Regions from separate parts of the Enterococcus camelliae genome, predicted to be linked through region 3. Evidence: riboswitches for the same ligand, from Rfam matches in the RefSeq annotation. Region 3 holds a riboswitch; each other region holds the start of a gene.
What was found. A riboswitch is a leader RNA that binds a small molecule or an ion and turns the genes downstream of it on or off. The one in region 3 is predicted to bind thiamine pyrophosphate.
Positions count from the first base shown of each region.

Region 1: another riboswitch for thiamine pyrophosphate. It lies ahead of ACFSR0_RS05495 (ECF transporter S component); the one in region 3 lies ahead of ACFSR0_RS02300 (acetylornithine deacetylase).
Region 2: another riboswitch for thiamine pyrophosphate. It lies ahead of tenA (thiaminase II); the one in region 3 lies ahead of ACFSR0_RS02300 (acetylornithine deacetylase).

Region 1 covers NZ_JBHUMO010000037.1:9,004-19,765, forward strand. Annotated here, with positions in the region: gene treR (trehalose operon repressor) at 1-647, shown strand, start outside; gene ACFSR0_RS05445 (uracil-DNA glycosylase family protein) at 717-1,313, opposite strand; gene ACFSR0_RS05450 (Cof-type HAD-IIB family hydrolase) at 1,333-2,127, opposite strand; gene ACFSR0_RS05455 (glycerophosphodiester phosphodiesterase family protein) at 2,238-2,990, opposite strand; gene thiD (bifunctional hydroxymethylpyrimidine kinase/phosphomethylpyrimidine kinase) at 3,202-4,020, opposite strand; gene thiE (thiamine phosphate synthase) at 4,017-4,655, opposite strand; gene ACFSR0_RS05470 (hydroxyethylthiazole kinase) at 4,625-5,485, opposite strand; gene thiW (energy coupling factor transporter S component ThiW) at 5,472-5,999, opposite strand; gene tenA (thiaminase II) at 5,996-6,697, opposite strand; gene ACFSR0_RS05485 (CbiQ family ECF transporter T component) at 6,694-7,359, opposite strand; gene ACFSR0_RS05490 (ABC transporter ATP-binding protein) at 7,359-8,717, opposite strand; gene ACFSR0_RS05495 (ECF transporter S component) at 8,717-9,283, opposite strand; TPP riboswitch at 9,407-9,495, opposite strand; gene ACFSR0_RS05500 (cyclase family protein) at 9,726-10,469, shown strand; gene ACFSR0_RS05505 (alpha/beta hydrolase family protein) at 10,641-10,762, shown strand, end outside.
Region 2 covers NZ_JBHUMO010000044.1:171,724-182,485, forward strand. Annotated here, with positions in the region: gene ACFSR0_RS07835 (GNAT family N-acetyltransferase) at 1-201, opposite strand, end outside; gene tenA (thiaminase II) at 340-1,005, opposite strand; TPP riboswitch at 1,110-1,198, opposite strand; gene msrA (peptide-methionine (S)-S-oxide reductase MsrA) at 1,717-2,541, shown strand; gene ACFSR0_RS07850 (winged helix-turn-helix transcriptional regulator) at 2,599-2,967, opposite strand; gene ACFSR0_RS07855 (S-(hydroxymethyl)glutathione dehydrogenase/class III alcohol dehydrogenase) at 3,321-4,439, shown strand; gene fghA (S-formylglutathione hydrolase) at 4,441-5,277, shown strand; gene ACFSR0_RS07865 (ABC transporter ATP-binding protein) at 5,400-6,176, opposite strand; gene ACFSR0_RS07870 (taurine ABC transporter substrate-binding protein) at 6,178-7,227, opposite strand; gene ACFSR0_RS07875 (ABC transporter permease) at 7,229-8,014, opposite strand; gene ACFSR0_RS07880 (FAD-dependent oxidoreductase) at 8,147-9,850, opposite strand; gene ACFSR0_RS07885 (YeeE/YedE family protein) at 9,873-10,762, opposite strand, start outside.
Region 3 covers NZ_JBHUMO010000012.1:32,450-43,211, forward strand. Annotated here, with positions in the region: gene abc-f (ribosomal protection-like ABC-F family protein) at 1-166, opposite strand, end outside; tRNA gene ACFSR0_RS02265 (tRNA-Lys) at 858-930, opposite strand; gene ACFSR0_RS02270 (FeoB-associated Cys-rich membrane protein) at 1,014-1,160, opposite strand; gene feoB (ferrous iron transport protein B) at 1,165-3,321, opposite strand; gene ACFSR0_RS02280 (FeoA family protein) at 3,318-3,788, opposite strand; gene nrdH (glutaredoxin-like protein NrdH) at 4,135-4,362, shown strand; gene nrdE (class 1b ribonucleoside-diphosphate reductase subunit alpha) at 4,467-6,626, shown strand; gene nrdF (class 1b ribonucleoside-diphosphate reductase subunit beta) at 6,669-7,634, shown strand; TPP riboswitch at 7,752-7,841, shown strand; gene ACFSR0_RS02300 (acetylornithine deacetylase) at 7,929-9,215, shown strand; gene ACFSR0_RS02305 (DUF6506 family protein) at 9,296-9,604, opposite strand; gene ACFSR0_RS02310 (hypothetical protein) at 9,718-9,912, opposite strand; gene ACFSR0_RS02315 (NAD(P)H-dependent oxidoreductase) at 9,909-10,598, opposite strand; gene eno (phosphopyruvate hydratase) at 10,747-10,762, opposite strand, start outside.

The DNA of each region.
Region 1 (10,762 bases), on a different contig from region 3:
TACCTAGCGAAAATCAGCTCTGTCAAACGTATCATGTTTCTCGCGATACGATTCGAAAAGCATTAAGTTTATTGATGGCAAATGGCTACATTCAAAAAATTCAAGGCAAGGGATCCATTGTCTTGAAACGTGAACAACTACGATTTCCTATATCAGGGTTGACTAGCTACAAAGAACTGCAAAACTCTTATGGCTATCAAGGAAGAACCATTGTCGAAAAATTGGTGAAACGGGTAGTTGACTCCGAATTGGAACAAAAAACAGGATTTCCTACTGGTAGTGAGGTTTGGGAATTGGTTCGCACACGGGAGATTGATCAAGCCAAAGTGATTTTGGATCGTGACTATCTATTGTGCACGTTCATTCCCTACTTGGATACGGAGATTGGGGAGGACTCCATTTATCATTACTTTGAACAAGAGCTCCATTTACAAATTGCCTTTGCTGAAAAAGAAATCCGCATAGATCACTTACATGACGAAGATCGAGAGCTATTGGATTTAAACCAAAATGATCACCATATTGTCGCCATTCATAGCCGAGTGTTTTTAGCCAATGCGCAACAATTTCAGTACACGGAAAGTCGGCACAGAGTGGATAAGTTTCGCTTCTACGACTTTGCTCGTCGCAACCCCTCCACCTTTTAAAGTCCTCATGCCACTGAGAAACTACTCCATTGAAATGGGACAGTTTCTCAGTGGCATGCTTTTTTCTACTCATTCACAGGTCGTGATGGTAGGAATCAATTCTTTCACTTTTTCGCGTAAAGCCGGCACGACTTGTGCATCAAACCAAGGATTCTTTTGCAGCCATCGCCCATTTAAAGGAGAGGGATGGGGCAATGGAAAATAAGTGGGCAGATACGTTTGATAATTGCGGACTGTTTCAGTCAAATTGATCCTCGGTTGCAACAAATAATGGTTTTGTGCGTAACGTCCGAGCAAAAGAATCAACTTGACCTGTGGCATAAATTCCATACAACGCGGATGCCATTTGGCGGCAAAGTCTTTTCTTGGAGGCAAGTCACCCGACTTTCCTTTACCGGGGTAATAAAAATCCATTGGCAAAATGGCTAATTGCTTGGAGTGATAAAAGGTCTGTTCATCCATACCTAACCAATTTCGAAGCCGTTTCCCACTTTGATCATTCCAAAAAAGCCGCGTATCTTGCGCTTTTTTTCCAGGCGCCTGACCAATAATAACCAAGCGTGCTTCAGGATGAACAGAATAGAGTGGTTTTATCCCATTCGCTGTGTACTGTTGATTGGCAGGATCCTGCTCAATGGCCTGTTGCAATGTTTGTAATGTGTCCATCTTGCTTCACCTCATTTTTTTACAAAAATTCTTCTATCTTAGCTAAGACCGCTTGCTCGTTATTCGAACCAATTACTTGAAAGGCCGCCTTTTTCACTGGAAGTAGCGCATTATCCATCGCGTAGGAATGCGTCACTTCGCGAAACATTCCAATGTCATTCATATTGTCTCCAAAAACAGCGATTTCGTCTGTGCCCAATTGAAATTTTTTCTGTAACTCTCGGATTCCTACTTCTTTGCCGGCATTGTTGGAAATAATATCAAGTGATTGGTGTCCACTCGTCACAACAGTTAACTCTTGACCAAACGCCGCTTGAAGTTGCTGGTTGGCAATTGGTAGCCGTTCTGCGGAAAAATTCAAAGCAAACTTGAAAATAGCATCAGGTATTGGTTTGTTTAAATCCACTTCCGTAATGTGTCGGTAAAAAAATCGAACATGCTCGACGAATGATTTGGGAAGATTTTGGTCAATGTATACCCCTTTACTGCCGGATAATACCAAGCGATGATCAGGCAATTCACGCGCAAGGTACGTCAAAATCGCTTCATGAAAATCTGTGGCAATTGTTTGTGCCATTACTTGATTGCCATGATAGCGAATATCTGCTCCATTATCCGCAATGTAAAACAACTGTTCATGAAAATCTGGAAAATAATCCACTAAGCGCCAATACTGGTTCCCCGAAGCAACCACAAAATGGATTTGTTGCTTTTCCATTTCTTTCTTTATTGCCAGGAAACGCTCACGATCATAGGTCTTGTCATCATTCAAAAATGTTCCATCCATATCCACTACGACTGCTTTAATTGTCACAAGGGTTCATCCTTTCTTGATTTTGGTACCTTTCTACTAGTATAAACTACTTCTAAAAAGAAAAAAAGAAAGTGCTTTTTGAGTAAAATCAGCATCTTTCTCCTTTCCCATTATACAAATGAAAATTGTTCGCGTTCATATCGTTGGCGCAATTTTATCGCCTGTGCTGGATAGTCAGTATGAAACCCAGCCACCTTTCTTTCAAAACACATCCACATTTCCGGTTCACTATTCACAGTCCACGGACAAACACGCTTCTCTAGCTCGATCAACTCCGCTTCTGATTGAATAAACCAAGAAAAGTTCGGTTCGATCCGCTCAATGGCCGTAAAATAGTTTGCAAAAGCAATTGTCACAACCGAACCAATTGTTTGCCAAGCTTTCGGTGTAACTGGGTCTAATTCCGCTAATCGTTGGAGGGTCACTAGGTTAAAACTAGAATAGTTTACAACAAAGGGCCAGTCCTTATTTTTGATGGTTCGTACAAGGGTTTCCTCGATGCCTGGGTACTCTTTTTGATCGGTTTTCACTTTAATCGTCAGTGTTCCCTGATAATCTAATTCAGTTAATAACCCCAGAACCTCTGTTAAGGTTGGAATTGTTTCTTGCTCATAATGAAGAGAAAACCAACCACCTGCATCAAAAGTCTTTAGCTCAGCTACTGTGTACTCACTCACTAGCCCTTTGCCATTCGTTGTCCGATTGATTGTTTCATCATGAATCACGACAAGTTCCCCATCTTTTGTCAAATGAACATCCAATTCAATGCCATCTACTCCGATGCGGACACTTTCTGCAAAAGAAATCAACGTATTTTCTGGGTGCGTTCCGCTACTCCCACGATGAGCAAAAATTTTCGTCATTTCCTTCCTCCTACTCGCTTCTTTTCCTATCCTATCAAATCCTCTTCCTAAGTTACTTTTACTTTAGCACGCGTTTGTTAAAATTCGTTTGTTTTTCTGTAAAATTTCCACTCATGCTTCCCATCATTCCGCATCTTTTTGTTGGTCAAAAAAACTTACGTCCTATAAAAAAATGAACACCACCTCTTGCGATGGTTGTCCATTCATTTTTTTATTCTTCTATCGTGATTTGTTCATCCAAAGTTGCCCAATGGTTCGTTGGTCCGTGACCATGTCCTACCATGATTCCTTGCTCAATCGCTCCTTGAATAAATTTTTTTCCGATGATGATAGCTTCTCGCAAGGCCGTCCCTTTTGCTAGTTCAGCCGCAATACATGCCGAAAAAGTATCCCCTGTACCGTGTGTATTTTGGGTATGGATTCTTGGTCCACTCAACCACATCTGAGCACCTGAAGAAAAGAGCACATAATCCCGCGAAATTGCTCCTCCTTGGTGGCCGCCTTTGATGATGACATGTTGCACCCCAAATTGTTGAATTTTTTTGGCAGCAGCCATCATATCTGCTTCACTTTCAATTGTACAGTCTGCCAAAACTTCCGCTTCTGGTATATTGGGTGTCACAATCGTTGCAATCGGCAGCAATTTGGTCCGGATACTTGTAATGGCATCACTTTGCAATAGTGGATGGCCTCCTTTTGCAATCATCACCGGATCAACAACTAATGGCCCAAAATCAACTTTTTTTAAATTTTCAACCACGCATTCGACGTGTTCACGATCAGCTAGCATCCCGGTTTTGGCCGCTTTTATTTGAAAGTCTGCTGCCAAAGAAGCAAATTGGGCATCAATAAAGGTTAGTGGAACAGGAAAACTATCTTGAACACCCAGTGTATTCTGAGCAGTAAGTGCCACAACGATATTCATACCAAATGCACGCCGCATTTGAAATGTTTTCAAATCTGCTTGAATGCCTGCACCCCCACCGGAATCCGTTCCTGCAATGGTCACAACTTGTGGTGTTTCATTCATTGCTCTCCCTCCAATACGTTTGCCAATTTTTGGCGTAATGCTTGTACTTTCAATGAAACATTTTCAGCCTTCATGATTTCACTAACAACAGCGACACCTGCAATATGGCTGCCTTTGAAGGTGTCAAGATTGTCCTCTTTGATGCCACCAATTGCAACAACGGGGATAGCAACACTCTCTACAATTGCTTGCAATGTTGCGACAGGCGTTACCGGTGTCTGCTTTGTTTGGGTAGGAAAAATAGCCCCTGTTCCTAAATAGTCTGCTCCTGCACGCTCAGCTTCTAATGCCCGCGCAACGGTTTTGGCAGATACTCCCACCAATTTATCTGAACCAACTAATTTCCGAACCACACTCACTGGCAACTCATCATCACCAATATGAACACCCGCCGCATCCACTGCTAAACAAATATCTACCCGGTCATCAATAATTAATGGAATCTGATAGCGATCGGTCAGCACTTTTAGTTTTTTAGCTCTCTCATATACAGCCTGTGTTGTCCGTTTTTTTTCTCTGAGCTGAACCAAAGTAACTCCTGCACGACAAGCCTCTTCAATAATTGAAAAAAAAGTCTGTTCATCATAATCATAGCCCTCTGTAACTAGATATAGGCGGTAGTCTGCCATAATGATCCTCCTCGAATGTTCTCAAACCATCCTTGATGATTCATTAACAATGATAATTGATTTAACGTTTCTTGTCGAAAATTAGCCAGACCCGTTGTTCGTTTTCGAGCCGCTTCTCCACAGAGATTAAAATAGCTAACCGCTGCAAGTGTGGCCTCTAATGGTGCAAACTCCGCGCCCAATAAAGCCGCAATGATTGCTCCCACAATGTCACCCGTTCCAGTGAAACGATCCAGCTCCGCCACGCCATTGGCAAGAAAATATGCGTGTTTTTGCGAAACAATCAAATCCTTTGCACCTGTCGCAAGAAAAATTGTATTTGGATGTTTCTCTGCTTCAATTTGCATGGCCCGTGCTAATGTGATTAACTCTTGCTCCTCTTGATCTTCAGCACTAGCATCTACCCCTCTAGCATTACTTTGCAGTCCACAGAAAGCGCGCATTTCAGAAGTATTGCCCTTTATAACCGTTGGCTCATAATTTGCAAGTTTTTGGGCCAACTCAAAGCGCATAGCCGTTGCTGCGACACCAACCAAATCAACGACAAAAGGGGTGCTGGTCTGATCTGCGACCCGAGCTGCCTCTAATAGACTCAACTCCCTATCTGGAGAAAGATGACCCAAGTTCAATAGTAAGCTATTATTTTGACCAAATAACTCTGAAAATTCACGCACATCATCCGCCATAATTGGCTTGGCATCGATATACAAAAGCGCATTGGCCATTGACTCGCACGTGATTTCATTGGTAATACATTGTACTAATGGCGAGAATGGGAGGGGAAACGCATGCTGAACTGCCGTATAAAAATAGTCTTCGCGATTAAATCGAACCATTTGTCATCCCTCCAAACAAACGTTGAACACGTTGAAATGGTTGTGTTTCTTTTAATTTTAATAAGACAAAGAAACCAATGATTGATCCTGAAATAGCACCTCCAAAAAAGCGTGGCGTATACAAGAACCAATACATTCCTTGCTGACTACCTGTAAACCAAACCATAACTGGATAAGAAAGCAACGAACCAATCAGCCCCGTCCCCACAATTTCTCCGAGCATTGCTCCCCAAACTTTTCCTGTATACTTGTAACCAATCCCTGCCAAACATGCGCCAAATACAGCACCTGTCAGAGCCAGTGGGGGAATACCGAGAAGGGTCATCCGAATCAGCGCGCATACAAATGCCATAATTGTGGCATAAAGTGGGCCCAACAAAGTAGCGGCAATCACATTCATCACACTTGACATGGGAGCCATTCCCTCAATACGAAATAATGGCGATAACACAACATCCATCGCAATCATCATAGCCAACAAGCTTATTTTTTTTACATTATTTACTTGACTCATCTCTCTTCACACTCCTCTTTCAGCCCTTTTGGCCATGACTCAAATTGATACGCCATTTCCCAAAAAGAAAATTCCATTTTTGCACTGATGACAAACGCTTGCTCCATTTGCTTTTTCTGTTCATCTTTGCTTTGTTCATAGACAGCATTCAATAAGGCGGCATCGTTCTTTATATCTGCTAAACCCTCTTCTCCTCCATAGGTATCAATCCATTGTTGATAGAATGGATTTGGCGAATGGCTCTGCTTGTTTTTTAAATAAACCCCAATATCTGCATATAACCATGGACAAGGCAATAAACTCGCCGCAATAATCCAATCGTTTCCCTCCACTAGTTGACGATACAAATGAGAAACATAGTTGTAGGCCGTGGGGGCTATTTCGGTATTCTGTAACTCTTGATCTGTAATTAGCAATTCTTTAAAGAAGGTCTCCCGAACCGCCAACTCACCGGCCTTTAAATGAGCCGCGTTTTCTTCCATGCGTTTTTTCAACTCAGGGAAAGTTGTTTGTGCCGCTACCAGTGCATAGATATGCGAAAAATGTTCTAAATAGTAACAATCTTGAATAAGGTAGTAGCGAAAGTTTTCCATTGGCAAGGTGCCATCTTGAATGCCTGTAATGAACGGATGGACAAAACTTCCTTCCCAATAGGGTCTCGTCTGACTTCTTACACGGTCCGTAAATTTTTGGTTCATCCAATCATCCTCTCTAGAATTAAAAATCCATTTCCAATCAAAATAGCGACAATACACCAACCATTTGCTGATAACGATGGCTTCCATTTTTGAAAATGACTGCGGGTACCCGTTTCCATAAATCCGCGGGAGTACATTGCTTCGGTATAGCGATCTCGCCAATTCATCGCTAGGAAAATCGTTTTGACGTAATAATACGCTGACCACGGGTACAACCGTTTTCCTCTTAACAAACTGGCATCCCGCATATCAATCACTTCTCGACGAATTTGCGGCGCCGCATGAATCACCACCAATACCCCGTATACAAAAGTTTGCGGCACATGGTACTGCTCCAAAATCAACAAGCATTCTTCAAAGTCCACCGATGCAACAAAGCCAATTCCCAAAGCCGCAAACGCATAGGTTCTGGTTAGCAACACCCAAGCATCGGAAAGACCATTTCCTTGAATTAACACAGACCAAAAAGTTGTCAATGCTGGAACAAGCGGAAACAAAATTAATACTCCTAGAAAGCCGAACTTTTTGTTAAAAGCCAAATACCCTAATACGACGATCAGCAAGTAAAGATTCAAATAAACTGAATACGTGAATGAAATTTCAATTGTAAAAAAGAAGACGGCAAAAACAATGGCAGGAATGGCTGTTATTTTTTCTTCCATTAATCATCGACCTCCTGTAACTGTTGATTTGCCAAATGGACATGGTGGTCACTGACACCCACCAATGGCTCCAAACGATGAGAGACAATCAACAGACTCGTCCGCTGTTTTTTCTCTTCCAACCACTTCACAAAAAACTGGCATGCTCGCTCATCCAACCCAGTAAACGGCTCATCCAATAGCAGGAATGTACAATCAAGACTCAACATAGCAATTAATTGAATCATCTTTTTTTGCCCTTCACTCAGCTGATAAAGACTTCTCTCCCTAACATGATCAATCCCTAACGTCTTCATAGCAGCCAATTGCTTTTGTTTTATTTTTTCCTCAGGCTCTTTGGGAAAATTTAGCTCTTTGTCCACTTGTAGTGTCACAAATTGTTGCTCGGCTTGCTGTACCGCTAAGGTCATTTTTTCATAAAGTTTTCTTTTTCCAAAATGGCGTGACAATTTTTGACCATCAAAGTACATCAGCCCTTTGTATGCTTGAAGTTGAACCATCGCTCGCAATAGTGTAGATTTTCCCGTGCCATTAACCCCAGTTAAGGTTGTTATTCCTTTTTTAAATTGAAAGTTTTGCGGAATCAACAATTCCTTCTCACCTTGAAACAGCGAAAAATTCTGCAATTCAAAGAGACTTTCCACAGGTGCATCTGGATTCCTTAACGAGCCTAATTGTGGCTGGATTGTCAATTCATCTAACGATTGCTCCTTTAATTGTCCGTTGGTCATCCGAATAAATCGGTCGACATAAGGCTGATACCCATTTAATTCGTGATCAGCTACTACTATCAATTTTCCCTTATCACGAAGACTCGCTAATTTTTTAATTAACAGCATTCGTGAATCCGGATCGATACTTGCAAATGGTTCATCTAATAAAAAGATGGGTGGATCTAACGCCAAAAGAATCGTCAAGGCGGCGCGTTGTTTTTCTCCGCCTGAAAGAGTCACCAATTCACGATGAAGCAATGCTCCCATCTGCATTTCTTGAACAGCACGTGCCATTCGTTCATTTGACTCCGCAATCGGTAGATTGAAGTTTTCCATCACAAACATCAATTCTCTTTGCAACGTACGCATGGTAAATTGTTGGCTAGGATTTTGAAACATGATTCCAATTTGTTGTGCCTTCTCTACCGTTGTCAGCTGTTGGGTATTGTGATTGTTCACAAAGATTTCACCCAAATAAGTCGTTCCATCAAAGCCTGCAATCGTATGGAGCAGCGTCGTTTTTCCACATCCGCTATCACCAGTAAGTAAAGAAAACGTGCCTTGCTTAAATTCACAAGACAATTGATCTAAAATGGTTGTTTCTCCCTTTTGAACAACTAATTTTTTTGTTACAATTCCTTGCATCAACGAGACACTCTTACCCCTTGCGCCTTATGGAAAAGTGTTACGATTTGTTTGGTTAAAAAGATACCAAAGAAGCAGACAGACGCAAAACGAACAAGAAACAGCGCTGCAACCATACCAAAACCATATGTGCCATAACCAAATTTGAAGAATTCATAAACAAAACTAAAGACGGTTGTTCCAATTGCCCCATATAATAAGGTAACCGAGTCATATCGTTTGTATCCAGTTACCAAAAAGCCAACTTCTGTTCCTAATCCTTGAATAAAACCGGATAACAATACACCTGCTCCAAAGTAAGAACCATACAACATTTCTGCCAACGCAGCAAAAACTTCTCCAAGCACCGCGCTACCCATTTTAGGAATCAACATCCCCGCAACGGGTGCCGCGATGGTCCACATACCAAACAGAATTTCATTTGCAAATGGTGTTAGACCAAATGGTGTCAGGACAGATACTAGAAGTGCATACAGGACCCCTGCCCCCATAAAAACTGCTCCAAATAAAAATGCTAATAATGCCAAAAATACGACTTGTGGTAATGTCCACTTTGCTTTTTCCATAACAAAAAAACCCCTTTTCTCTACTATTTAATAAAGGAGTCACTGAGGTAGCGATCGATAGTTGTTCAATAGAATAGAAAAAACCCGTCAACGAATCATTCATCAACGGGTACAAAAATCACATGCTAAAAAACTACATTTCCCTGCGACAGTCCTAACTGCTTCAGGTTCAATGGGTATTATCTCAGCTTTACGCACCCCAAATGTCTCTCATTATTTAAATGTAAATCTAGTATAACACGTTTTTTTCACAAAAACTAGAAAACCTTTCCATTTTTTATTCACTTTTTGCGACTGTTTCAAAATACGCTGAATGCTTTTTTGATGTCATGTTAACTTTCTTCGGTGAATTGATTGAAAATTTTGACAAAATTAGCTAGCATCTGTTATATTAATGAAAATTTTTCACTATTCTTTTATATAGACGGAGGGAAACAGTATCATGAGTAACCTAACCGAGCAATTGGCTTTTTTGAAACAGCAGCAGTGGATTGATTTGACTCACTTAGTCCATTCAGAGATTCCCTATTTTCCAGCTTTCCGACCGATTGAAGAACATACGCTCTTTACAGTTTCCAAAGATGGTTTTTATGCGAAAGAGTATACCTTGGCAACCCAATATGGTACACATATTGATGCTCCTGCTCATTTTTGGGAAGCAGGTAGAAGCCTAGAAGAGCTGTCACTAAAGGAACTCGTTCTTCCATTGTATGTGATCCACAAAGAAGAGGAAGTAAGCAAAAATCACGACTACAGACTAACGGTCGAGGATATCCTTGAATTTGAACACACCCACGGCACAATTCCGGCTGGGAGCTTCGTCGCGTTTTCAAGTGGTTGGTCTAAGCGTTTCGCTTCGCCAGATGCCTACTATAATAGCGATGAAAAAGGAGAGAGTCACACCCCCGGTTGGTCGCTTGATGCATTAACCTTTTTGCACGAAGAACGACACGTGGCAGCAATCGGGCACGAAACGCTTGATACGGATGCCGCAATTGATTACCGTAAAAACAATGATTTGCTTTGTGAACGGTATTGGCTTTCTCAAAACAACTATCAAGTTGAGGTGCTGACCAATCTTTCGCAATTACCAGCAACAGGTGGCATCATCTTTGTTAGTGCGAGTAAAATCGAAGGTGCACCTGGTTTCACTGCACGCGTTTTTGCCATTATTCCTAAGCAATAGACCTGTATTATTTTTGTTCCAGTGGCAGAAACTTGCTACCGGGGGTTAAAAAACACTTTTTTCAGGTAAACTATGAGTGGACAATCACTACCCCTATCGAATAAAGCAAGTCGAAAGAAGTGAAGCACTTGAAACAAGAAACACAATTTTGACCTTGCCAAGCAGGCATCCATTCCTTATTATCTAGAAGAAAAAATTTATGCACCTTTATTGATACTTCATGGCAATTGCGACTCTCTGGTTCCTTTTGAACAAGCAGTAATCCTATACAATGTCTGTCAAAAAACAAAAAG
Region 2 (10,762 bases), on a different contig from region 3:
TGGATAATAGATGAGGGCACCTAAAACAGTCAGGTTTTCAATCATCATAATAGCCTTTCCCTGCTGAATTTTTTGCAAGAAGCGATCGTATTCATCTGGTCTGTAAGGATGAGGATCCACTTCAATGGTCATCGTTTGTTGGCTGATCTGCCACAATTGTTTTTTTTCATCAGGATTGACTATACCTACTTTGATTTCCAATGCTTCGCATCCTTTCTTTAGGCTTATTTCTGTCGACAAGCAAAATGTTGAACCTTTTTTCAAGGCTCGTGCTGGACTTACCCTCGTGATCTACGTGGTGTTTTTCTATGAATCTGCGATGAATTGCTATAACTAAGGCTAACTATCCCATCGTTCCATTGTATATGCCATTTCCCAAAAGCGGAGTTCATAGATACTGCTTCGATAGAAAGCTTGTTTCATTGCTTCGCGTTCTTGTTCATCCACTTCACTGGCTGCTTGATTGGTCAAGTCAAGCATTGTTTGGACATCCTCCGTATAGGCTTCGCTATCATAGGTGGCAATCCATTGCTGATACAAAGAAACAGGTGATCCCTCAGCAATCAGACGTTTGCCAATCTCATTATACAGCCAATAGCATGGCAATAGACTGGCTATTGTCCGCTGAGTGGTTCCATGATAAAGTTGCTCGTACATATGGTTAACATAATTGTATGCACTAGGAGCAATGGGTGTTAACTGAATTTCATCAGAAGAAATGGCAAGTTGCTGGAAGAACGCTTTTCGAATTTCAACTTCGCCATTCTTTAGATTTTCTGCATTCGCTCTTAAAAATTCAGCTGTGCGAGCATCACTACTTTTTTGAGCAGCTAGGCCATGAATTTTTCCAAACTCTTCTAAATAATAGCGATCCTGCAATAAATAGTATCGGAACACGGAGGGTGCTAGTTCGCCGGAAGCAATCTCCTTGATAAATGGATGTTTATAACTTTTAATCCAAACGGGTTGTGCCATATCGAATAATTGATCTGTGAACTTTGTCATTTTAACCTCTCCCACTAACAAATTATTTTTTGATGTCTTATTGTAGACAATGGATACTAATCAAAAAAAGCCCAACATTTTCATGCGGGCGCCTACTCAGAATAATCATTCTTTGCTCAGCTCCCTACGCTAGTACTAACTAGATCAGGTAATATGGGTAATTCTCAGCCATCAGGCACCCCAGCTTCTTTTTTAAAATTATAACAAGCCTTTTCTTTGCTGTCAAAATTATTTTAAATCGCTTTCTTTTAACGACAATTGTTTTTTGATGCAAAAAAAAAAGAGACCTAGCAGGATTTATTGTTTTTTTCCGTCATACATTTCATGATGGAGTGTCTATTTGTTGCTCCAACGTTGACTTAAACACCTGCTAGGCCATATTCAGTTAGTAAGGAATTCGTCAATCTCCCACGCCTTTCTAAAATTTGTAACCTTTAATTCACTTTCACATAGTCAATTACCCTATGTTTCAACTAGCTTTTTGTTTCACTGACTTTGTATTCACTGTGTTGCCTTACAAACTCATTTGACTCAATTTAACTAATTGTGGGAATCATTGGTTCCTTACAAGTTCATTATAAGGGATGGCGTCTTTTTTTGCAAGCGTTTTCTATTAAAAATTCTTTTGCTTTATCAGGCATTCTCGATTCTTCCTCTTAACAAACAGGGTATAATAAATACAGTTGCTAACAGATTACGAAAGGAGCCTTTATGAAACAATCAACCGAAGAAGCATTGACTACACTTTACAATCTCATTCTTAATCCTCGGACGCGTGATTGGGAACGTCAACAATTAGAGACTGCCAAACAACGTCTGTACAATCATGAGCGCTTAGCGGATACACTTGCCCAGCTTGAAGTCGTTCTTCGTCCTTTGGCTACACGACACTCACTCACACCCGATGTTGCCGAATTTTACGCAACGTTAGCCGGCAATTCTGATTTCTCACAACCTTTTGATGATCACCTTCATTTTACCAAGGATGGTCCGTTTATCGAACGAGCAATTTTCGCTGGTGGTTGCTTTTGGTGTATGGTAGAACCATTTGAGACACGAACAGGTATTTTAGCTGTTTATTCAGGCTATACTGGTGGGTCAACTGCTAATCCTAGCTATGAAGAGGTTTCTAGAGGACAATCAGGCCACGTTGAGGCTGTTGAAATTATATTTGATCGTCGAAAAATTTCTTATCAACAATTGAATGCAATCTATTGGCAATTGATTGATCCGACCGATGCCAATGGTCAAATTAATGATCGAGGGACACAATATCGACCAATAATCTTTTATCAAAATGCGGAACAACAGCATCTTGCCGAACAAGCAAAGCAAGCGGCAGCTGCTCGCTACCATCGACCAATTGTCGTGGAGATTCAACCCGCTCAGCCCTTTTGGTTGGCAGAGAACTATCACCAACAATTTTATCAAAAAGAAAAGCAGCGTTATCATCGAATCGAACGTGCCCGTAAACAATATCTGCTATTTTTAAAGATGCAAAACAATGTGTGCTCTTTTTTTCATAAAGCGAAGTAATTCTTGTTATCCCTGCGTGTACTTGCTTTGCAAAGGGGCCTTCGTAGCAAACGTTCCTTACGCTTTTTCTTCAAGCGAATCTGGAGACTCTTTTGCTGCAACCTCTTCCCAAAACTGGTCACCCCATTGACAGATGGATTGAACGATGTCGGCCAAATCCGTTCCTATCTCTGTCAATTCATATTCTACTTTTGGTGGCACAATGGGATAAACACGTCGTTTAACAATCTGATCTTGTTCCAATTCTCGAAGTTGCCGAATAATCATTCGTTGATTGATTGTTGGTAGTATCCGTTCAAATTCACTTAGTCTTAAGACTGGCTCTTGCAAAAGTGCCCATACGATGGCAATTTTATATTTTTCTCCTATCACAGACATTGCCAAGTCTTTCGTAGTTATAAATCGTTTGTTTCGATATTCGTACACCGCTGCTCCCCCTTATCACTTTCTTCCAATTTCATTTAGTTGCTCGATTGATTGTAGTTTATGGAATCAAAAAAACTGCCTTCATTGGCATTTTTCAAATATCCAGTACCAGTAGCCATCCTCCTCATCTATACCAGTCAGGTAACAACGATTGTGTCCGCGAATGGCGACTCGTCGCTTAACTATAAATAGTATAGCCTACAACTGACAAATTTGTCAGTATTGTTTTTTCTCTACGTTACTTTATGATAGAAAAGAGTTCATTTCTACTCATTCCTAGATTAAGTACCTTTATATGAAGGGCCGTTGAAGTGAGTAGCACCTCATCAATTACGAAAGAAGGAAGACAACGTATGAAAAGTAAAGCTGCTGTTGCATTTGCTCCAGGAAAACCCCTAGAAATTGTGGAAATTGACGTGGAAGATCCAAAAGAAAATGAAGTAATGGTAAAAATTTTATACACATCTGTGTGCCATACAGATGCATTCACTTTGTCTGGCGACGATCCTGAAGGGGTTTTCCCAGTTGTTTTAGGCCATGAAGGTGCAGGCGTTGTTGTAAAAGTTGGATCAAATGTGACCGATTTTAAAGAAGGCGATCACGTTATCCCATTGTACACGCCTGAATGTGGGAAATGTGAATTCTGTTTATCTGGGAAAACAAATTTATGCTCTGCTGTTCGCGAAACGCAGGGTAAAGGACTAATGCCAGATGGGACCACTCGCTTTTCTTATCAAGGAGAACCTGTGTATCATTATATGGGGACCAGTACATTCAGTGAATATACCGTCGTGAATGATATTAATCTGGTGAAAATTGATAAACAAGCACCCCTAGACAAAGTTCCGCTACTAGGATGTGGGGTTACCACTGGTTTGGGTGCGGTTGAAAATACTGCCAAAGTGGAAGAAGGAGCCACCGCTGCCGTTTTTGGATTAGGAGCGATTGGACTAGCTGTGATTCAAGGACTGAAAAAAGCGAAGGCGCAACGAATTATCGCTATTGATATGAATCCTGATAAATGGCCTTTAGCCCAAAAAATGGGGGCAACCGATTTTGTTAATCCAAAAGATTATGCTCGCCCAATTCAAGAGGTTCTTGTTGAAATGACCAACGGTGGAGTTGATTATAGTTTTGAATGTATTGGAAATGTTGAAGTGATGCGTTCAGCTTTAGAGGCTTGTCACAAAGGCTGGGGTGTTAGTGTGATTATTGGTGTTGCTGGTGCCGGAAAAGAAATTCACACGCGACCATTCCAATTAGTAACCGGGCGCGTTTGGAAAGGGTCTGCTTTTGGGGGAGTGAAAGGGCGTACCCAATTACCTGGAATGGTGGAAGATTTTATGAACGGTGAAATTGATCTCGATTCCTTTATTACACATCATTTGCACTTTTCTCAAATTAATGAATCCCTCGAACTGCTACATCGCGGGGAATCAATTCGTACAATGCTAACTTATGGAGGAGAATGAGATGAGGATCGAACGTATTGAACAACATCAAGCATTCGGAGGCCAACAATTGAAATACCGGCATCATTCAGATAGTTTGCATTGCTCGATGACTTTCAGTTTGTATTTGCCAAAGCCCTCCGCATCTCCAACCTCGTTAATTTGGTGGCTTTCTGGCTTAACCTGCACAGACGATAATTTCAGTCAAAAGGGCGCCTTCCAAAAATATGCTTCCCAAGAAAATGTTGCCTTTCTCATCCCTGATACATCACCAAGAGGCGAACTTCCTGACGATGAAGCTTGGGACTTAGGCCAAGGTGCAGGGTTTTATGTCAATGCAACTTGCGAGCCTTGGAAGCAAAATTATCAAATGTACGACTACTTGGTAAATGAATTACCTGAAATTGTTTACGACCTGATTCCAAACTATTCCGGCAAAGAAAGTATTATGGGCCATTCCATGGGTGGTCATGGTGCATTGATTGTGGGACTAAAACAGCCTGAGCGTTTTTCTGCAATCTCTGCTTTTGCACCAATTCTTAACCCGTCTAACGTACCTTGGGGCAAAAAAGCCTTCACAGCCTATTTAGGAACCGATGAAACTACTTGGAAAACCTGGGATGCAACCGAGCTTTTACAAAAAGTTGGCGAAATTCATCCTCCCATTCTGCTTACGCAAGGAACAGCGGATCCTTTCTACGCGGTTCAATTAAATGAAACAGCCTTCTTAGCCAACGTGAAAGATACAGACGAACAAGTACGGTACGAAAAAAAAGAAGGGTATGACCATAGTTATTTCACCATAGCAACTTTTATTGAAGAACACCTTGCGTTTCACTGTCAACAATTTCATAAATAGCAAGCGAGTATTGCCCTAACAAACTTGGCGGATACAGGGAACTTGATGAGTCTACCTTGCGTTTCATTCCTCAAAAAGGCCTTTATCACGTCCCGCTAATGGACGCTGATAAAGGCCTTTGTTTATTCTTTTCCTTGGATGAGGGATAGGATTGTTTCTTTCCGTTCGAAAAATTGCTCATCCATCGTTATTTCTTCCTGTTGCGCATCAACTGCCTGTTGCGCATAGTTTACCATCATTTTGTTTACAATCGTTCCTGGACTAGGCGACATCACATAAATCGTCGTAGCCAAAGAGAGGGCTTCTTCGATATCATGTGTAATCATAAAAAATGTTTGTCGTTTTTGCGCCCATAATTGACGCAGCAATCGTTGCATACTCATACGAGTAAGTGCATCCAATGCGCCAAATGGTTCATCCAATAATAAAATTTCAGGTTCATTCACGAGTGCTCGTGCTAAGGTGACTCGTTGCTTCATCCCACCAGATAGTTCAAATGGGTATCGCTTCTCTGCCTCTTGCAAATGAACTTGTTGTAAGGCTTGTGTCACACTTTCTTCAATTTGTTCTTTGGAAACATGACGCATACGCAAGCCATAACTGATATTTTTGGTCACCGTTAACCAAGGAAACAAGGAAGGCGTTTGGAAGACTACTCCCCGATTCCAATTGGGTCCTTCTATGGTTTGACCATGCATCTGGCACAAACCTGTCGTCGGTTGAAGATACCCTGCTATCATTTTTAAAATCGTACTTTTGCCACAACCTGACGGCCCAACCAAACAGACAAACTCCCCTTCATGAATTGCTAAATTAATTGTTTCTACCGCTGGAACACGTTGCTTTTTGGTCTGATAATGAACGGCAACATCTGTTAAGGTGATGAGTTCTTGTTTCATCTTATTTTTCACCTTTCACTAATTGTTCAATATAGGATGGATCAACGAAGGACTGCACTTCTTTTTCTGATGGCACCTGATCAATTGACTTTTGTTCTTTTAAAAATTTAGCTGTATCCAAAAAGATTTTTTGAAATTGACCCGTTTCTTTTGATGTGCCGAAATAATCAGGTGATAGCTGTTCTTGTGGTGTCAGCCACGTGGAACCCTTCATTTGTTGCAACGTTTCTTCTGCAGTTAAATTTAAGCTACCTGCTATTTTGGCTGCCGCGGCTGTTGGATCTTTTTGATAAGCGTTATTGGCTTTTGCCAATGCACCTAAATAATCAACCACCAACTGAGGGTATTTCTCTGCAAAAGCCGTTCGCACGAGTTCAATATTCGTCGTCATATACCCTTGTTGTGCTAATTGTTTGCTGTCCGTTATGACCGTTCCCGTTTTTTTCAATTCCGTTAGCGTTGGCTCCCAGGTATAGGCTGCATCGATATCTCCTCGTTGCCAAGCCGCCACAATATCGGCTGTTTGCATGTCTAAAATTGTTACATCTTTTTCAATTCCGGCTGCTTCGAGTGCTTTTAGAAGGCTGAAATGAGAAGTGGAACTAAAAGGCGTGGCGATTTTTTTCCCTTTCAAATCTGAGATCGTTTTTACCCCAGATTCCTTTCTTGCTACGAGTGCTTCATTCTCTCCTAGGACATCATGAATCCAGATTAATTTCACTGGAATTTGCCGATTTAATGCGACCACCCCGTTTGTGTAGCCCATTTCCGCAAAATCAATGCTTCCAGAGGCAAAAGCTTGATTCGCAGCTACGCCAGAATCGAAGAAAACAAATTTGACCTTGATTCCTTGTTTTTTATACGCATCATCAAAGTAGCCTTCAACTTTTGCTAATTGTTGATCATTTGGTACTCGAATTGTGCCTATCTTAATTTCTTTTGGTACAGTGGTCGAATCGGCTTCTTTTTTTCCGCATCCGCCAAGCACACTCAGCGATAGCATGATAAAAATGACAGAAAAAATGAAGGAAGTGCGTATTCGTTTATCCATTTTATTCTCCCTCTTTTCCTTTCCAAAATACTATGCCTTTTTCTAACAAAACAATCATGCGATCCAATAAAATACCGGTAATCCCCATCAGGATAATCCCTACGAACATCACATCGCTTTTTAAATAACGACTTGCATCAATAACCATCCAACCAATTCCACTGGTGGCGGCAACCATTTCTGCGGCAACCAAAGTAGTATAGGCTACTCCTACCGCTGTCCGTAAGCCCGTAAAAATTTGAGGTAAACAGGCAGGTAAAATAACCGAAAAGAAGACTTGCCAAGAAGAAGCTCCTAATGAGCGAGCACTTAAAATATATGTATCATTCACAGTATCCACAGCAGATGCGCTCGCTACATAAAGTGGTGCAAAAGCTGCTAAGTATAACAGAACAATCTTAGAGGATTCTCCAATGCCCAACCATAAAATAAGCAACGTATAATACGATAAGGGTGGCAAAGGTCGATAGAATTGAACAACCGAATCAACCAACGCACGAAAAGGCAAAAAATACCCACTCAAGAGTCCCATTGGTAGTGCAGTAATGAGTGCAAAAAATACGGCAATTCCTAATCGTGAAAGACTCATCCCCATTTGATGAGATAGCAATACACCATTATAACCATGTTGAAGAATATCTAGAAAGGTTTGCCAAGTCTTTTGAGGTGTTGGCACTAGACGTGTGTTCACAAATCCACCATTTGTGGTTACGGTCCAAATAATAAAAATAATCACCCATGTCACTAATGCTAGCCATTTAAGCATGGATCGATCTTTTGTTTTCATATGGTTTCCCTTTATCAAAATTTATTCGTGTACAGTTGTGTTGATTTTCAAATGATAAGTGCTTGGAAACACCACGGTGGTGTTTCCAAGCCTTATCCTCAAAAATAATAATCCGTTTGATTTACTTTCCTTTTAAAGTAAATCAAAGCGATAATTCGTTACAATTGGCTTTCTACCTTTCGTTTGGTCATTAAAGTATTCATACATTGACAAGCCTAAAAATGACCCCATTAAGTTATAGACATTGGTGAAACCAAGATTACCCAATGCTCGAACCATGTTATAACTACGTTGACTAGATAAGCAATGAACGTAGACCGGTTGATCGGTTGGAATTTCATCCAACCGTTGACGAAATTCACTAAGTGGTATATTCACTGCATTCACAATATGCCCTTCAGCAAATTCTTTTGGTTCACGAGCATCAACAATATACGCATTTTTTTCAACTAGCTCACGAATTTGAGTTAGTGGGACTTGTTTGTATTCACCGTTTAATACATTTAGACCAACCAAAGCAGCCATGTTGACGACATCTTTTGCCGTACCAAAGTCTGGAGAATAACACAATTCAAGTTCTTTCAAGTCTTCCAATGTGCCTCCCATCGAAATCATGGTAGCAATGACATCGACACGTTTATCAACATTTCCTTCACCTACAGCTTGGGCCCCTAAAATTTTGCCGGAAGGATCTGCAAAAATCAATTTGAAAAAGAGTGGACGAGCATCTGGCATCAATCCTACTTTATCTTTTGGAATAACCATTGCCGTTTGATATGCAATTCCTGCTTTTTGACAATCTTTTTCATTGAGTCCTGTGCAGGCAGCATTAAATTGAAAGACTCGGACAACAGATGAACCAATCACGCCTGTATTGACATATGTTCTGCCATAGATATGATCTGCAGCTGCCCTAGCTTGTCTTTGAGCAGGACCTGCTAATGTCAAACGTGTTTTCTTTTGGGTAATGCGATGGGTCACTTCAATGGCATCGCCTACTGCATAGATGGCTGGATCAGACGTTTTATAATGATGGTTTACTTTAATACCACCTGTTTCGCCGATTTCCAACCCACAATCCGTAGCCAAAGCTGTTTCTGGTCGGACACCAATGGCCATTACTACTGCACCGGCAGCAATTTTTTTGCCAGAAGCTAGGAGCACATCGGTATCAGTAATTTCCTTGACACTATCTTCCAAAACTAACTCGATTCCTTGATCCATCAATTCTTTGTGGAGAATTTGTGCCATATCATAATCAAAAGGCATCATTACTTGGTTTGCTGCTTCGACTAAGGCAACTTTTTTGTTGTCCATCCGTAAGTTTTCTGCCACTTCTAATCCAATGAATCCCCCACCAACGACGGTGATTTCTTTAATGTCATTGCCATCCACAAATTCTTTAATTTTCGCAATATCTGGAACGTTACGTACTGAAAAAACATGTGGTTTATCAATGCCAATAATGCTTTTTGGCATTACAGCGTTGGCACCTGGTGAAAGAACCAACTCATCATAAGCTTCTGTATAAATTTTGCCAGTTGTTTCTTCTTTTACTTCCACTTGTTTCGCTTGACGGTCGATGTGAAGAACTTCATGATTGACTTTCGCAATAATATTGTATTGGTTTTTAAATTGTTCTGGCGACATGAGCACCAAGTCACTTGCTTTTGCAACCGTTCCACTTAAATGAAAAGGTAAGCAGCAGTTTGAAAACGACACGTACGGACCTTTTTCAAACATAATAATCTCTGCTTGTTCATCCAATCTGCGAATCCTAGCTGCTGCGGAAGCTCCTCCTGCTACCCCACCAATTACAACAATTTTCTTACTCATGATTTATCCTCCTATATGTTTTTTATTTCTTAGGCAATGTGCAAGCTTTTCCTGCAAATGTTTTTAGTGCAAAAATTCCACCCAATGTCATTGCAACTAAAAAGACCCAACCGGAAAGAGAGAACGTACTAATACCTGAATACAAAGCGCCGGCGTTACAACCTCTGGCAAACCGTGCGCCAAATCCCATTAATAAGCCACCAAAAATGAAGTACATCGAATCACGCCATTGAAAGTCTGTTTTAAAACGGAAACGACCAGCTAAAAGGAACGTAAGCAAGGCTCCTGCAACTAACCCAAGATTGCGGATTGTTCCACCATCTTGCAATAATCCTCCACTAACCTTGTCAGATAATTCAACTAAACGTGGGTTGGTAAATGTCACACCAAACTTTTCAAGAACGTAAACGCTCAGTGTAGAAAATGGTGTCGTAACGCCCCATGACTTATGTTGTGAAACAAGAATGAACAACCATGCAAACGCAACAACTAAGGCACCCTTCATGAAACTCCAACGTTCAACAAATAAATGATGGTACATTTTTTGGCCTGCAGTTGGGCGAATATCTTCTTCACCGATTGGTTTTTCAAAATCTTCCCAATCACTAACAGGATCCATGTACGTTCCTGCTTTTTTTCGTTTTTCTTCATAGCGGACAACTAACCAATAAATGAATAACAGTCCTGCGATTGAAACAAGCAAGGCCCCCACGTACCCAAATACATCAGGTAAATAGACCCGTGCACTTATTTTTCCCAGAGAACTCGTTTGTACTCCATACATAGCCAATTCTCCAGGAATAGACCCGATGATAAAGAATGGGATAGTCAACCATGCCCGTCCTTCTCCTTCACCCATGTCAGTCAACGTTCCTGACGCACAGCCACCAGAAAAGATCATCCCTACTCCAA
Region 3 (10,762 bases):
GTAACTCGTTTTGTAGCAGCTTCAAAAGAGTCGTTTTCCCACGACCATTACGCCCAATCAGGCCCAATTTCCACTCCGTTTGTAATTTTAACGAAGTATCATTGAAAATAGTTTTTTCTTGGCTATCATAGCCAAACGTAACATGTTTTAATTGAATAGTTGACATAAAATTCCTCATTTCAATTTTTGCAAGCTTACGGTTATCTTCAAGATTCATCTGAGGACGCAAAAAAAGACCCTCTATTGAATAACATGTCCAATCTTGAAGATCTGCACACCTGTCCCTTGTCAGAACTTAGGCCTTAATGCAGCTTCAACAAATTGGATTAGTTAATCAATAGAGGATCCCTCACTTTCTAGTATTAGTTAAACACAGAAGTAAAAAATAGACAAGAATTTCACACAAAAAAATAGGTGGACTCGCTTAATTAGCTAGCCTCTATTTTTCTTTACCCCTATACTAATTAGTAGGACAAGGAACAGCCTTTACTATTCTTAGAAACAGGAGATGATTTAGTCATGAAAAAAAGAACGTTGTTTAATCATTTTTTAGCGCTTGCCTTAGTTAACTTTAGCTGTGTGCTCCTTCTGTTGTTTTTTGACACAACACTCATCCTAAAAATTTGTAGCTTTGGATTTTTTCTAAACTTCGTGCTAAATATGGTAGCAGCGATGAGATACTCCAAGGGTGAACAATAATAAGACTCTTTCAATTTCGATTTTGTTATTTTACAAATGATTTTATCAAGATGCGACATATCTTTGCGACATTTTGCAAAAAAATACCACATCAAACACTCTTTTCGAAACTACCTAAGTAGCCAAGAATGCTTATGTGGCGTGGGTTTGGCACCCAATGGGACGTGAGGGGTTCGAACCCGCGACCCGCTGATTAAGAGTCAGCTGCTCTACCAACTGAGCTAACGTCCCGTACCAAAAGTACTTTTACATAGTATCACCCGATTACAAAAAATGCAAGGTACTTTTGGAAGAAAAATAACAATTTTTGTTTTTTATTTTGCTTTATTTGTTTCTTGGGCGTTCTTTGCTGGACAACTACAATTACATTGTTCACAATGTTGAGACTTGCCTGTAACTTGGCGATACACAATGTAAGCCGCTGTCACAAAGATAATTACCGCTAAAATAATAGTCGCCATTTTTTTACCCTTCTTTCATGCTAGGTACAACGTTGGTCAATTCGATAATCGTTTGTTTTGGTTTGCGAACGATTTGATAAATGAGATAAGCAAGAACAATTAAACTCAAGAAGGTTTGAAATCCTAAGCTTCCTCCTTCAAACAGAACATGACCCAATTGATATGTCACAAAGCTCACTAAATATGCTAGTCCACACTGATAGCCAATTGCTGTTAACGTCCACTTTACTGTGCCCATTTCTCGGCGAATGGCACCAATGGCCGCAAAACAAGGGGCACAAAGTAGATTAAAAACTAGAAATGAATAAGCTGCGACAGGCGTAAAGTCTGCATGTAACAATGACCAGACTTCTTTCCCATTATCTGAAACAGATCCTAAATGTCCATAAAGAATCCCAAACGTTCCAATAACATTTTCTTTGGCAACCAAACCAGTAATCGTTGCGACAGCCCCTTGCCATACACCCCACCCAAGCGGTTTGAATATAGGAGAAATCACACCTCCAAGAGTCGCGAGCATACTTTGATCTCCCGGTACTTCTTGTAAGGAAAAATTAAACTTAAAGGTAAACCAAATAACAATTGTTGAGACAAAAATAATGGTCCCTGCTTTTTTAACAAAGGCTTTTGATCGTAAAAACGTTTGATTCAAAACACTTCTTACTTGTGGTAAATGGTAAGCTGGTAACTCCATAATAAAGGGAGCAGGGTCTCCTGCAAAAAGTCGCGTTTTCTTTAAAGCAATCCCCGAAAGAACAATGGAAGCAATCCCAATAAAATAAGCTGACGGTGCTACCCAACTTGCTTTTGGAAAAAAGGCTCCCGCAACCAAGGCAATAATTGGCAACTTCGCTGAACAGGGCATAAAAGTCGTAATCATCACCGTTAAACGCCGGTCTTTTTCGTTTTCAATCGTTCGACTCGCCATTACCCCTGGCACTCCACATCCCGTGGCAATCAACATTGGAATAAATGATTTTCCTGAAAGACCAAACTTGCGGAAAATACGATCCATCACAAAGGCAATGCGCGACATATACCCACAATCTTCTAAAATCGCTAAACATAAAAACAAAACAATTAATTGCGGTAGGAAACCAAGCACTGCCCCGACACCAGCAATAATCCCATTAATGATTAAATCTTGCATCCACGTAGCAACTTGCCAATGGATCAACGTTTTTTGTACAAAATCTGGTACGAGTGAACCAAAGAGAACATCATTAACCCAGTCCGTTCCAAATCCACCAATTCCTTGAATAGCTAGATAATACATCCCCCACATAACTAATGCAAAAATAGGCAATGCTAGTATGCGATGAGTCACAATATGGTCAATATGGTCGCTTACCTTCAGAAAGTGGTTTTTTTCATCGACCATGCACAGTGCAATGAGTTTTGTTATGAATTCATAGCGTTCGTTGACAAGAATTGCATCGCTACTATCTTGAAAAATCTTTTCAGCAATCGCAATGATTTCTTCGATTTCTTTTTGTTGTAGACGACTTAAATTTAGTTCATCAATGGCTCTTGGATCTCTTTCGAAAAGCTTGATTGCATACCATCTTGTTTGACTTGGACAAACTGTATTTCCTAATACATCGCTTATTTCATCTAAAGCAGCCTCTAATCTTGCATCGTACGAAGGATAATGAACCGTCTGATGATCTTCCTCCACGACATGAAGGGTGGTTTTCATCAATTCATCGATTCCTTGTTTCTTTATCGCACTGATTCCGACAACTTCCACACCCAATCCATAGGAAAGTTTTTCAAGATTGATTGTCCGGCCATTTTTTTTCATTAAATCCATCATATTCACCGCTACAACAACGGGAATCCCTGTTTCCATTAATTGCGTGGTTAAATATAAGTTGCGCTCAAGGTTTGTTCCATCGACTATATTGATAATAGCTGTAGGATGATCTTGCAATAAGTAATCGCGAGCAACAATTTCTTCTGGCGTATAGGGTGCCAACGAATAAATACCTGGGAGATCTTGAATCATCACCTGTTTGTTTTTGCGGTAGCTACCTGATTTGCGTTCGACTGTTACCCCCGGCCAATTACCAACCGATTGTGTCGCTCCAGTTAGTAGATTAAACACACTGGTTTTGCCACTATTCGGATTTCCCGTTAAGGCAAGTTGCAATTTGTTCATGCTTCGTCAATCCTTTCCATCAGAATATAGGCTGCTTCTTCTTTTCGTAACGTTAAGTCATATCCACGTAATTTCACTTCAATCGGATCCCCTAGAGGAGCCAGCTTTTTCACGGTGATGGCCACATTCTTTGTCACGCCCATGTCCATTAAACGTCGGCGAACAGCACCTTGTCCGTATAAACTAATGACTTTCCCAGTTTCACCGACAGTCAACTGATCAAGCGAGAGCCATTCATTGTGAGCAGTCTCTTCAACCACCTCAATTTGGTTAAGTACAGCAACTTCCAAAGCAACTCTGGTATTTTGGACAGAAACAATTCCACTTTTTTCATCCCTTTGGACAACCATGACACGATTTCCTTTGCTTATCCCCAATCGTTGCAAGTGTAAGCGGATAGATTCACTTATTGTTACGTTATTCACTTGATATTTTACACCAATTTCACAATTTTTTAATGTCGTCATTTGGCTTACAAACTCCTATTTTCTTCTTTATAAATAGAGAAAAAAATCTTCTCTTATTAATATTGAGAATCATTATCATTAATGTATACCTATTTGAATAGTCTGTCAATTTTTGTTTTTACTTTTTTCTTCACAAGAAAAAAATGTTTGACTAATTTTTACTAATTTCAAATGGCTACCAGTGTTGAATTAGCAAGCTTTCTTCTATTCTTTTCATTAAAAAACACAACAAATAGTGTTATATCGAATTCACAAACACAATATATAGTATATTTGTATTGACATTTCTCCATTCCTACCTTAGTATTTTCTCATACGATACTTTTGGGTACTGGAGGAAAAAACAATGAATGTAAAATTATTTTCTAAAAACAACTGCATGCAATGCAAGATGGCAAAACGCTTTTTAACTGAAAATCATGTGACTTTTGAAGAGATTAATATAGATGATCAACCAGAATTTATTGACTACTTGAAAGAACAAGGATTTCAAAGTGTTCCTGTCGTTCTCTCAGACGCCTCTTCAGCAATTATTGGCTTCCGACCAGATCAACTACGTCAATTAGCAAGCTAATTCACAGAACAAATCACGAGTTTATCCATTCGAGTTGGATTTGTCGGTCAACTGACGCGCAAATCCTTCTTTTTGTTTAAAGAAAAAGAAAAGGTTGTGTTTTCATGAGTTTAAAATCATTAGGCGATGTTAGTTACTTTAAGTTAAATAATGAAATCAATCGCCCCGTAGATGGACAAATCCCTCTACATAAAGATAAAGAAGCCTTGGCAGCATTCTTAAAAGAGAACGTCGAACCAAATACAAAAACGTTTGCATCTGTTCATGACAAGTTGGCTTATTTAATAGAAGAAGATTATCTAGAAGAGGCATTTATTGCCCGCTATCAACCAGAGTTTATTGAGCGCTTGTATGCTTTTTTGACTGAACAATCATTTGAATTCCACTCATTTATGGCCGCTTATAAATTTTATTCTCAATACGCCTTGAAAACCAACAATGGTGAAGAGTATTTAGAAACCTACGAAGACCGGGTAGCATTTAATGCACTTTACTTTGCAAACGGTGATGAAGAATTAGCATTAGCTCTCGCGGATGAAATGATTCATCAACGCTATCAACCTGCTACACCAAGTTTTCTAAATGCTGGTCGTAAACGACGTGGAGAATTAGTCTCTTGCTTTTTAATCCAGTTGACAGATGATATGAATGCTATCGGAAGAGGAATCAACTCTGCTTTACAATTGTCTCGTATTGGTGGTGGTGTTGGCATTACCTTATCAAATTTACGCGAAGCTGGCTCCCCAATTAAAGGCTATGAAGGAGCTGCAAGCGGCGTGATGCCTGTCATGAAATTATTTGAAGATAGTTTTAGCTATTCAAACCAACTGGGGCAACGTCAAGGAGCTGGTGTTGTCTACTTAAACGTTTTTCATCCAGATATTATGGCCTTTCTTTCTGCCAAAAAAGAAAATGCTGATGAAAAAATTCGGGTCAAAACACTGTCGTTAGGTGTCTTAGTGCCAGATAAATTTTATGAATTAACCCGTAAAAATGAAGAAATGTATTTGTTTAGCCCTTATAGCATTGAACGCGAGTATGGCATTCCTTTTTCTTACTTAGATATCACTGAAAAATATGATGAATTAGTGGCTAACCCACGGATTCGCAAGACCAAAATCAAAGCCCGCGATTTAGAAAATGAATTGTCAAAATTGCAACAAGAGTCCGGTTATCCTTATATCATTAACATTGATACAGCGAACCGTGCCAACCCAGTTCACGGGAAAATTATAATGAGTAACCTTTGTTCAGAAATTTTACAAGTCCAAGAACCTTCTGTCATAAATGGCAAACAAGAATACGAGGTGCTTGGTACCGATATTAGTTGCAATCTTGGATCAACCAATATTGTCAACTTAATGAGTAGTCCTGATTTTGGTCGTTCTGTTCGGACGATGACCCGGGCGTTAACGTTTGTCACCGATGCATCTGACATTGATGTTGTGCCATCTATTCAAAACGGAAACCATCTAAACCATACGATTGGCCTAGGTGCTATGGGATTGCATAGCTACTTTGCTAAAAATCATATGGAATACGGCTCACCAGAATCAATTGAATTTACCGACATTTACTTTACACTTTTAAATTATTGGACATTAGTGGAAAGCAATGCAATTGCGAAAGAACGAAAAATGGTCTTTCATAACTTTGAAAAATCTCGTTACGCTGATGGAAGCTATTTTGATAAATACATCTCAGGTGCCCATATGCCTGCTTCAGATAAAGTAAAAGGTCTTTTTGAAGGTATTTTTATTCCAACAGGGAACGACTGGCAAATGTTAGCAGAAGCGATCAAAGAAGATGGTTTGTACCATCAAAACCGTTTAGCAGTGGCACCGAATGGCTCAATTTCTTATATCAATGATACTAGTGCAAGCTTGCACCCCATTACTCGCTTGATTGAAGAACGCCAAGAAAAGAAAATCGGCAAAATTTACTATCCGGCAGCTTACTTATCAAATGAAACAATTGGTTACTACAAGTCAGCCTACGATATGGATATGCGCAAAGTCATTGATGTTTATGCCACCGCACAACAACATATTGATCAAGGGATGAGTTTGACCTTATTCCTACGTTCTGATATTCCAGAAGGTTTATACGAATGGAAAACAACCACAAAACAGACCACACGTGATTTGAACATTTTGCGCCATTATGCTTTCCATAAAGGTGTGAAGTCCATTTACTACGTTCGAACGTTTACCGATGATGCAGAGGAAATTGGTAGCAACCAATGTGAAAGTTGCGTTATCTAAAGAGCCATCAATGAACGAAAGAACGATCAAGGAGTGAATAACATGGCAGATACCTATTATGAGGCAATCAATTGGAATGAAATCGAAGACATTATCGACAAATCAACATGGGAAAAACTAACGGAACAATTCTGGTTAGATACTCGTATCCCTCTCTCAAATGATTTAGATGATTGGCGTAAATTAAGCGAAGAAGAAAAACTATTAGTTGGTCACGTATTTGGGGGACTAACTTTATTAGATACGCTTCAATCGGAAAATGGGATTGATCAGCTACGAAAAGATGCGCGGACTCCACATGAAGAAGCTGTTTTAAACAATATTCAATTTATGGAGTCTGTTCATGCCAAAAGTTATTCGTCGATTTTCAGTACCCTTAATACCAAAAAAGAAATTGAAGAAATCTTTGAATGGACCAATACCAATCCTTACTTACAAACCAAAGCCGAAAAAATCAATGAAATCTATAAAAATGGAACCCCTCTTCAAAAGAAAATTGCTAGCGTCTTTTTAGAAACGTTCCTTTTCTACTCAGGTTTTTATACCCCACTTTACTATCTTGGAAACAATAAATTAGCCAACGTTGCTGAGATTATCAAGTTAATTATTCGTGACGAATCCGTCCATGGAACTTATATCGGTTATAAATTCCAATTGGGCTTCAACGCATTGCCAGAGGAAGAACAAGCTTCTTTAAAGGATTGGATGTACAACTTATTATTTGAGCTGTATGAAAATGAAGAAAACTACACCGATGAACTGTATGGTGAAATTGGTTGGGCTGAAGAAGTCAAAGTCTTCCTACGATACAATGCCAATAAAGCCTTAATGAATATGGGGCAAGATCCTCTATTTCCTGACGGTGCCAACGATGTCAATCCAATCGTGATGAATGGTATCTCAACTGGGACAAGCAACCATGACTTCTTTTCACAAGTCGGCAACGGCTATCTACTAGGCTCAGTCGAAGCAATGAAAGATGAAGACTATCTTATCGGCTTTGATTAATCCCCCATCTCTTTAGTGGTGCATCAGCAATTGCTTTTCTATTGCTGATGCATCACTATTTTTTTTAATCTCGTAGCAACTAGCCAATTCACCCATTCTTTGCTACACTAAATTGGAATAGAACATTTGGGGTGCCCAGAGGCTGAGAACATACCCATTGAACCTGATGCAGTTGATCCTGCCGAAGGGAAATGTTAGGAAGAACCTATCCTTTTTGCTGTCTCGCATCCCTCTTTGCTTCTATCACTAGAAGAAAAAAGGGATGCTTTTTTCTTTGTAAAAGGAGGACATACTGTGAATAACGACGAACAAGAACGCCTGTTGCTCGCAACACTGGAGCAGACGCAAGAACAGCTACTGACTATCCTAGAAAGATTGGTGGGATTTCACACAGAATCCCCACCCGCTCGGAATACAAACGAGCTGCAACTGTATCTGAAAGAGACTCTTGAAAAGCTGGATTTTACGGTGGAAACTGCGCCGTTTTATAGGCAGGATACATTGCTTTGGGCTACAAAAGAAGGCACGGATCCTGAGCATTACCAAAGCTTAATCTGGAATGGCCATGTCGATGTCGCTGCACTGGAGTCACTCGCTAACTGGCAGACCAATCCGTTTGAGTTGGTAAAGAAAGGCTCTCGGCTATTTGGACGTGGAGTCAGTGACATGAAAGGATCGGTTGCGTGTGTTATTTGGTTAGTACAAACCTTTCATCAATTGAAGATTCATTTGCCAGGCACTCTCCTTTTGCAATCCGTTGTAGGGGAAGAAGCAGGCGAAGCTGGGACCAAAAAATTACTCGAATCTGGTCAAACAGCAGACTTTGCAATTGTTGGTGACACGAGTGATTTACAGTTTCAAGGTCAAGGTGGCGTCATTACTGGCTGGATTCAATTGAAAAGCCCCGAAACCTTTCACGATGGCAATCGGATGAAGATGGTACACACTGGTGGAGGACTTTTTGGTGCCAATATGATTGAAAAAATGACCATCCTGATTCAAGCGTTACAGACTCTGGAACGACATTGGGGCATTATGAAGTCCTATCCTGGATTTGAGCACGGGACAAATACGATTAATCCCGCCTATATTGAAGGTGGGATTCATCCCGCATTTGTGCCGAACAATTGCCGGCTATGGATTACTGTCCACTTCTATCCAAATGAATCGATTGAACAAGTGACAAGTGAAATTGAAGCACACATTCTTGCCACAGCCAAAGCAGACCCGTGGATGAAAGAAAATCTCCCTACATTTGAATGGGGTGGTGAATCCATGCTTGTAGATAAAGGAGAAGTCTTTCCGCCACTAGCACTTGATCCTACCCATCCAGCAATGCTTGAATTGGCCAAAAGTCATGAAGCGCAAACAGCATCAAAACCCACTACTACCATGTCTACATCTGTTTCCGATGGTGGATGGTTTGGTGCCTATGACATTCCAGCTGTGGTATATGGACCTGGTGAATTATTGCAAGCACACAGCGACAACGAATCCATTGAACTGGACCAATTACTTACCTACAGCAAAATACTAGGAATCTTCCTATTACGTTGGCTTTCCACCAAGAAGACCGTGTGAACAATCCTTAACCAAAAGAAAAAAACTTTCAGACCCGAGAATCTCACTCAGGTTTGAAAGTTTTTTATAAAATTATCTGACTATAGAGCAAAAAGATCGTCGCCACTCTTATTGTCTAGACCTGGGTGGATGTCAAAGCGAACCACACCCACTGCTACGTCTTTCGATAAGACCCGTTTAATCATTGCCGTTCCCTCAACACCAAAACCACCACATAACTCAATTGCCTTAATTCCTTCTTTTTCAAGTTCCGTTGCCGCTTTGACCGCATCAACATAATCCTTGACACCAACTGTCGTCAAATTGACTTGAGGTGTATGAATCGTTGACCGATCCTTTTGATAGTCTGCTTCAGGTGCTAGAAAAATAAATGCTGCTTCTAATGCCATAATCATTCCTCCTTCATTTAAGAAAGCGTATTCATATTCCACTTTTAGTTTAGCACAAATCGAAAAAAAAAGAAGGATTTCCCCCTCTTTTGTGAGAAAAAAAGTATGAAACGCTACTCTCCCCATTGATTTGGTGACCATAATTCACCATCTAATTGTCCTCTAGCCTGTTCGATTCTTTTTCCTTGTTCCATTAGTAAGTCTCTTGCAGCAAATAACAGCGCTTTTTGCTTATAATCTTTGCTTTCTTGCGCCAATTGCACCAATTGTTTTGCTAGCCACTCAGCTTTTGTTTCCAATTGACTCACATCCCTTCTAAATAGAGCTTCAACTCATCTAATTCTGACCGCGTATGAACAAGTTGCGTGATGGTTTCTTCTAAAATGGGCGCTGCTTCTTTAGGAAGGGTCGCCAAATTAGTCGCCGTCAAGGCACGAATCAGCCATTCTTCGCGTTCTTTTAAAGAGTCACTATCTTCTAAACAAAGATATTGTTGGTACTGAATCAGTAATTTCCATTTGGTTGGTTCGTCCATATATTGAAACTGATAGATACCAAATGGCTTTAAGAAATGCATACCAACTTTTTTAGCCATTGCTTGAAATGGTATGGTAATCGCACTCAACGAAAACCCTTCTCTGCCACCAGCTTGGTACGCTTTCTCACTATTGCCAATCACTAGAACCAATCCGAAAGATTTTCCTCGTAACGCCGTCCCATGTACGCCAAAAGCAAAAGATTCGGTGAGCACTTCGTCTTGCCATTGCTTTAACATCGCTGGGGAAGAATACCAATATAACGGAAACTGAAAAATGATTCGATCATGCTCTTGCATCAGTTTTTGCTCAGCTACGCAATCAATTCGACCATCTGGATAACATTCTTCGAGATGATGAAACGTGATTTTCTCGTGGGTTGGCAGAGATTCCTTTAAAAATTGTTGGCTACTCGAACCTTGAATATCTGGGTGAGATACAATAACTAGGGTCCGCACCTCCTCAGCTCCTTTCTTTTCATTTACAATCACCCATTATACCCGAATAAGCAAAAGAATGCACTTTTGAGCCAGTCTTAGACGCTTCAACTTCCCAAAAAAGAAAGAGCTTTCCCTTCGAAAAGCCCTCTCTCTCGACTACATCGTTTTATTTTTTAGGGAAA